DNA from 3 places in the Arthrobacter pigmenti genome. Region 1 is predicted to be linked to each of the others. Evidence: predicted binding sites of a transcription regulator. Region 1 holds the regulator's gene; each other region holds the start of a gene.
What was found. The regulator LexA, encoded in region 1, represses DNA repair genes until DNA is damaged. The targets are predictions, from matches to a motif close to TCGAACANNTGTTCGA.

Region 1 (2,263 bases):
CGTCCAATTGGGGCGCGCCATAGGGCTGCAGGCCGCGGAGGTTCTCTCGAAGCGGCAGACGGTTGAGACGTTCAAGCTGATCGGTCACCAACCGAGTTTAAGGGAGCAAGGTCTCTGGGAGGGAATCCGCAGAAAGCGGCGCCGTGATATTACGTGGCAGACAAGGCGGTTACGGCGTGCTGACAGGAATGTGCAGCGCCTGGCCCGCCTGGACGGTTGAGGTGGTCAACGCATTCAGTTCGGCGATCTCGGCCACTACCTCCCGCGGATCCCGGTCCGGCGCGTACTCGGCAGCCAGTCCCCACAGCGTCTGGCCGACCGCAACATCCACCTGTACGGTTTCCGTGACGCCGCCGGCGCTCCCGGCAGCCTTCGCCTGAGACGTGAGCGAGGCAGCAAGGATCATGGCGGCTGCCGCGACCAGGGCTAGCGGCACCGCCACGAGGACCAACCAACCCCGGCGCGTCAGGTGAACCCGCGGAACGCCGGCATCCGAGCGCTCCATGGTGTGTCCAGCCGAGCCCGGCCCTGCAAGTTGTAGCGTTGACATCACGTCCGCCTTTCTACTGCTGAATATGAAGGACCGCTTCGATTCGAAGCTGTGTTCTATTCTTCTCGTTATATTTTTAGCATCTTTGGACTAATACTGTCGAGACTCGCTCGAACAAATGTTTGAAAAGACGTCTCATGTCCCCTAGCGTTGCTGGCAAGGGTGAATGGTCCGGCCGCTTCGAAAACCAGCTCATCACCCACCACTGACAAAACTGGTTGGAAGGTCGCAGAAGCACCTCCACCACAGCGAAGGGATGTACGTTTCGTGGGAGATCTCAGTGCGGCAGAGGAGACCACCGAGGCACCGGAGGCCGCAGCCAAGCGCGGACGCGGCCGTCCACGGGGACGCGCCACGCCCAAGGGCCTGACCCCCCGTCAGAAGAAGATCCTGGAGACTATCCAGCGCAGTGTCGCCGCACACGGTTACCCGCCGTCGATGAGAGAAATCGGTGACACCGTCGGTCTTGCCAGCCTTTCCAGCGTCACCCACCAGCTGTCACAGCTTGAACGGATGGGCTACATCCGCCGCGATCCAAAGCGGCCGCGCGCAATGGAGATTCTGCTTCCTCTCACGCTCGGTCAGGACTCTCCGCGCCCACTACCCAGTTCTCCGGAGCAGGATGACGAACCGGTCAACGCGGCTGTTGACGCAGCAATGGTCCCCCTGGTTGGCCGCATCGCGGCGGGAGGACCGATTCTCGCTGACCAGGTGATCGAAGACGTCATGCCGCTCCCCCGTCAGCTGGTGGGTCATGGCGAGCTGTTCATGCTTCGCGTTTCGGGAGATTCGATGATCGACGCCGCGATTTGCGACGGCGACTGGGTTGTGGTGCGGCGACAAAATACCGCGGACAACGGCGATGTCGTTGCGGCCCTTCTTGATGATGAGGCAACGGTCAAAACGTTCCGCCAGCGCGACGGGCACACCTGGCTGCTTCCGCAGAACACCAATTACGAACCCATTCTGGGAGACCACGCCGCCATCATGGGCAAAGTCGTATCGGTGATGCGGGCGCTTTAGCTGGTCAGCTTCGGCTAGACGGGCTGTGCCGCGGCTAACCGCGAGAGCACGGCAAGCGCCGTAGCACGGTCGGTGGTTGGCCAGAATGGGGGAAGCGCCGCCCTCAGGAAGCCGCCATACCTGGCGCTTGCCAGACGTGAGTCGAGGATTGCCACCATTCCGCGATCGTCGCCGGAACGGATGAGGCGGCCCGCGCCCTGCGCGAGCCGAACTGCGGCGTGGGTTGCCGACACGCTCATGAAGCCGTTGCCCCCGGCCTGTGCAACCGCCCTGGTGCGCGCCGTCATCAACGGGTCATCCGGGCGGGGGAAAGGTATGCGGTCGATAACCACCAGGCGGCAGGACCTGCCCGGCACATCCACACCCTGCCAGAGGGACATGGTGCCGAAGAGACAGGTGTCCGGTTCATCCGAGAACTGGCTCACGAGGGATGCCATGGACGACTCCCCCTGGCACAGGATCTCGACATCAACTCTGGTGCGGAGTGCATCGGCTGCCTCCTCCGCTGCACGCCGGGATGAGAACAAGCCCAGCGTTCCTCCTCGGGAGGCCCGGATCAGTGCCTCAAGTTCCGCCAGCTGTTCTTCTGATGTACCCCTGCCCGGTTTCGGAAGGTCCTTGGCAACGTACAGGACGCCCTGCTTCGGGTAGTCGAAGGGGCTACCCACATCAACACCGGTCCAGCTCGGT
Region 2 (2,263 bases), 300 kb from region 1:
CGTGGCGCGGGCCTCACCGGCGAGGTGATTGACTACTCGGAAATCATTTACGAAGCACGCGGCCCGCAGGGTTCAGCCCTGCTGATCGAGTGCCTGACCGACAACAAGAACCGCGCTGCCTCGGAAGTCCGCGTTGCGATTACGCGCAACGGCGGCACCATCGCCGACCCCGGGTCTGTGGCGTACCTGTTCTCCCGCAAGGGCGTTGTCACCCTTCCCCGGAAGGAGCTGAGCGAGGAGGACGTCCTGATGGCGGTCCTCGACGCCGGCGCCGAAGAAGTCATGGAATCCGGTGATTCCTTCGACGTGCACTCGGAGCCGTCGGATCTGCGCGCCGTCGTTGCGGGACTGGAAGAGGCCGGCATCGAGTATGAAACCGATGAGGTTGAGTTCGTTCCCTCGATGCAGGTGGAACTGGATGCCGACGCCGCGCGCAAATTCCTCAAACTGGTCGACGCCCTCGAAGAGCTCGACGATGTGCAGAACGTGTACTCCAACGCTGACCTCAATGAGGACGTCCTTGCCGAACTGGACAGCGACGATTAGTCCTTCCACCGCAGGCACCGCCGCATGACAGGGAGCACCCCGGGATGACCGTGCGCGTGATGGGAGTGGATCCCGGACTGACGCGCTGTGGACTCGCCGTCGTCGACGTTGAGCCGAACCGCCGCGCCACGCTCGTCGCCGTCGGGGTGGTGGGCACGCCGGCAGATCAGAGCCTCGACAAACGGTTGCTGAAGATCGCGGAGTCGGTGGATATTTGGCTGGACGCCCACGCACCGGCGGTCCTCGCCGTCGAACGCGTCTTCAGCCAGCTCAATGTCAGCACGGTCATGGGTACGGCGCAGGCCTCGGGAGTGGTGATCGTCGCGGCGGCGCGGCGCGGCATTCCGGTGGCTCTTCACACGCCGACCGAGGTCAAGGCAGCGGTCACAGGTAACGGCCAGTCGGACAAAACGGCCGTTACCAAGATGGTGACGAAGATCCTGCGGCTCTCCACGGCACCGACACCGGCCGACGCCGCAGACGCGCTGGCGCTCGCCATCACCCACGCGTGGCGCACGGGGGCGTCGTCGCCGGCACAGTTGCAGTCGGGAAGCACGGGGCTGACGGCGGCCCAGCGTCTGTGGGCTGAAGCGGAAGCAAAGGCACGACGACGGCGGTGAGGTAGCGCTCCTTCGGTGTGGCGGTTGCAGGAATGTCCAGGGCGGGCCGTACGCTGATTCGTAGATATGTTCGGTGATATTCCCCTTCGACCAGCTTGGAGCCGCAGCGCATGATTAGCTCTCTGACCGGAACCGTCAGCCATGTCGGCCTGCATTCCGCAGTCCTGGATGTAAGCGGGTTTGGAATGCTGGTCCAGGCAACGCCTCAAACGCTCGCCAACCTGCGTGTCGGTAATCAGGCCAGGGTCTTTACCGCGCTGATCGTCCGCGAGGATTCCATGACATTGTTCGGATTCTCGGAGCCGGAGGAGCGCGAAGTATTCGAAACCCTGCTTGGTGTCAGCGGCGTGGGTCCGCGGCTGGCCCTGGCAGTACTCGCCGTACACACTCCGGAGGCCATCCGTGTTGCTGCGTCCTCGGGCGATGATAAGGCGTTCAGCAAGGTACCGGGGATCGGACCGAAGGGAGCGCGGCGTATCGTGCTGGAACTGGCGGACAAACTTGTGCCGCTGGAATCAGGTCCAGCCGCTACGACGTCGAATCCCTGGCAGGGGCAGGTGCTCGCGGCGATGATGGGCCTTGGCTGGTCCGAGAAAGACGCCGGAGCCGCCATTGACGCGGCCGTCCAGGATTCGCCGGAGGTTGCCGCCGGCGGCAACGTGGGATCCATCCTGAAACTCACTCTGCGGCGGCTCGGTCAGGACGGCGCGCGCGCGTCCGTGCGGTCGTAGGAGTTCCCATGGCAGAGAACACCGAAGACCGCAACGAGCAGCCGCTCGTTTCTGCAGCAGTAGATCCGGAGGATCGGGCTGTCGAAGCGGCACTGCGCCCGAAGAACCTCGATGACTTTGTGGGCCAGGCCCGGGTCCGGCGTCAGCTTTCCCTGGTACTGGAAGCATCCAGACTGCGCGGCCGGAGTGCCGACCACGTGCTCCTTTCAGGGCCACCCGGACTTGGCAAGACTACGCTGGCAATGATCATCGCGGCGGAGATGAACGCACCGCTGCGCATCAGTTCCGGCCCGGCCATCCAGCACGCCGGAGACCTTGCGGCGATCCTCTCGTCGCTGACCGACGGCGAGGTGCTGTTCCTTGACG
Region 3 (2,263 bases), 1.5 Mb from region 1:
CGGTGCGGAGGAGACGCCAGCGGCGCCATCATTACCGCCGGGTTGTGTGCGGGGGTTGGTGGTGGTGTTCATGACGGTGGTGAGGTATTCGTATTGTTCGTCGGTGGCTGCGATGTCCAACAGGTGTAGTCCGCGTTTCTCGCCGCGCAGGAACACGCCTTGGCGTGCGGTGAGTTCCTTGTCGGTGGGTTCTGGTCCGTCGGGGTCCAGGTGTGCTTCCCAGCGGCGGATCAGCCGGGTAAGGAAGTCCGGGTCATAGGTGGTGGCGCTAGCGGTGAGTTGAGCTTCCATGGTCTCCAGTACCGCGGGTTCAGCAACGAAGCGGGCCCGGTCCAGTGCGGTGGCGATCAGGGTTGCTGACCGGCCGGAGACCTTGCTGCCAGAGACGTCCCCGGCAGAGATGTTACTTCCGGAGATGTTACTTCCGGAGATGTTACTGGGGGAGGTCTTATTGGGGGATACGGCTGCTGCGAGGTGTTCCAGGGGTGCCGGGAGGGTGTCGCCGGTGAGGGTGATGCGGGGTAGGAGTTTGGCGCCGAGGCGGAGTCTGCGGGTGGCTTCGCTGCGGCTGATCCGTAGCCGGTCCTGCAGGTACTCCGCGGTGCACCGATACACCGAGCGCCTACCCTGAGCGGTGTTGAAGCCGGGAGTGTTGAAGCCGGGTGTGTTGACGTCCGGAGTGTTCACGTGGGAGGTGTTGAAGACGAATCCGGCACCACCGGTGGAGGGGTTTCCTTCGGCGGGCCGTCCTCCTGCGGCGGCGTTGCTGCGATCCACCGCAGTAGCGGCGACGACCTGGAGGTACTCCACGGTCCGGGATAGTTCCTCAATGCTGGCAAGATGCTCCGCCAGGTCGGGCTGCCCCAGACCTGGGTAGCTCTGGGTGAACCCGGCTGCGAACGAGGCGACCAGCCGGTTCAACTCGGCAGGAGAGCGCCCGGAATCGGCAGGCCGGCCACCGATTTCAGAGACAGAGCCGGTGCGCTCATCACCGACGTCGGGGGTGTCGATGACCGCGGCTAAGCTCATACCTAATTGTATTCGAAAACATATACGAATGGGAGAGCTTGTGGGAAACGCCTGCACGCTATCCCATGAGCCGCATGCGAAGCTCGGTCACTGCAATTAGAAGCTCGGTCACTGCAATTAACGGTAGGTGAATCGCCCCGGCGAATCCTCGCCCGCCGGCTTCGAAAACTCGTCACACTCAGGCACACACTTGGCCGAATCGGGCAGGTGCCGCTACGCTTCATGTCATGACAATCCGTTGGTATGCGTATTTTTCGTTGGCTCTGGAGGAGCCCGCGGCCTAAAACGCTGACCAACACCTTCAGAGCCAATAGGGCAGGACACGCTTCCTGCCCTTCGTCGTTTCCACGGCGGGTTCTGGAGAACAGTCCCCGCTGAGGAACACCACCCTCGAAAGCCGGGACCATGAATACACTCACCACTGCAGGTTCATCCAACGTCCGTGTACGAAGAATCGAACCACTGCCCTCGCCGTCAGCGCTTGTAGCTGAACTTCCCTGCAACGCATCCCTGACGGAGCACATCCAGCGCTCCCGCGAGGAAGTACGCGCTGTACTCAACGGTCTTGACGACCGGCTCCTCGTCGTCGTCGGGCCCTGCTCTATCCACGACACGGAAGCGGGCCTTGAGTACGCGAACCTGTTGGCTGGAGCAGCGTCGCAGCACCGTGAGGACCTTCTCATTGTGATGCGCGCCTACTTCGAGAAGCCGCGGACCACCATCGGTTGGAAGGGTCTCATCAACGATCCACATTTGGATGGTACCCATGACATCGGCGCCGGTCTCCGCGCCGCACGGGGTTTCCTCCACAACGTGGGAGAACTCGGCCTCCCGGTTGGCACCGAGTTCCTTGAACCGATAAGCCCCCAGTACGTAGCGGACCTCGTGAGTTGGGGCGCTATCGGCGCCCGCACCACTGAAAGCCAGATTCACCGTCAGCTGGCGTCGGGTCTTTCAATGCCGGTCGGCTTCAAGAACGGTACCGACGGCGGCCTCAGTGTCGCGTTGGACGCGTGTTCGGCGGCCGGGTCGCCGCAGGCTTTCCTGGGGGTCGACGACGACGGCAGCGCCGCCCTCGTCTCCACCTCCGGCAACCCCGACACCCACCTCATCCTGCGCGGCGGTTCGGATGGTCCTAACTACAGCGAGACGCACGTTGCCGCCGCTTCTGCCCGGCTTGCGGCCTCGGGCCTGAATGAGCGTCTCATCGTCGACGCGAGCCACGCCAACAGCG

Region 2: a site for LexA is predicted at 1,225-1,240, ahead of ruvA (Holliday junction branch migration protein RuvA). Genes of this name have one in related genera too.
Region 3: a site for LexA is predicted at 1,042-1,057, ahead of BJ994_RS12450 (HNH endonuclease signature motif containing protein). Genes of this name have one in related genera too.

Annotation. Positions count from the first base shown of each region.
Region 1 covers NZ_JAATJL010000001.1:1,136,489-1,138,751, reverse strand. The annotation lists gene BJ994_RS05265 (histidinol-phosphate transaminase) at 1-88, opposite strand, end outside; gene BJ994_RS05260 (LysM peptidoglycan-binding domain-containing protein) at 170-550, opposite strand; gene lexA (transcriptional repressor LexA) at 818-1,573, shown strand; gene BJ994_RS05250 (ATP-dependent DNA helicase) at 1,588-2,263, opposite strand, start outside.
Region 2 covers NZ_JAATJL010000001.1:1,439,797-1,442,059, forward strand. The annotation lists gene BJ994_RS06585 (YebC/PmpR family DNA-binding transcriptional regulator) at 1-546, shown strand, start outside; gene ruvC (crossover junction endodeoxyribonuclease RuvC) at 591-1,166, shown strand; gene ruvA (Holliday junction branch migration protein RuvA) at 1,277-1,897, shown strand; gene ruvB (Holliday junction branch migration DNA helicase RuvB) at 1,906-2,263, shown strand, end outside.
Region 3 covers NZ_JAATJL010000001.1:2,662,504-2,664,766, reverse strand. The annotation lists gene BJ994_RS12450 (HNH endonuclease signature motif containing protein) at 1-1,029, opposite strand, end outside; gene BJ994_RS12445 (3-deoxy-7-phosphoheptulonate synthase) at 1,435-2,263, shown strand, end outside.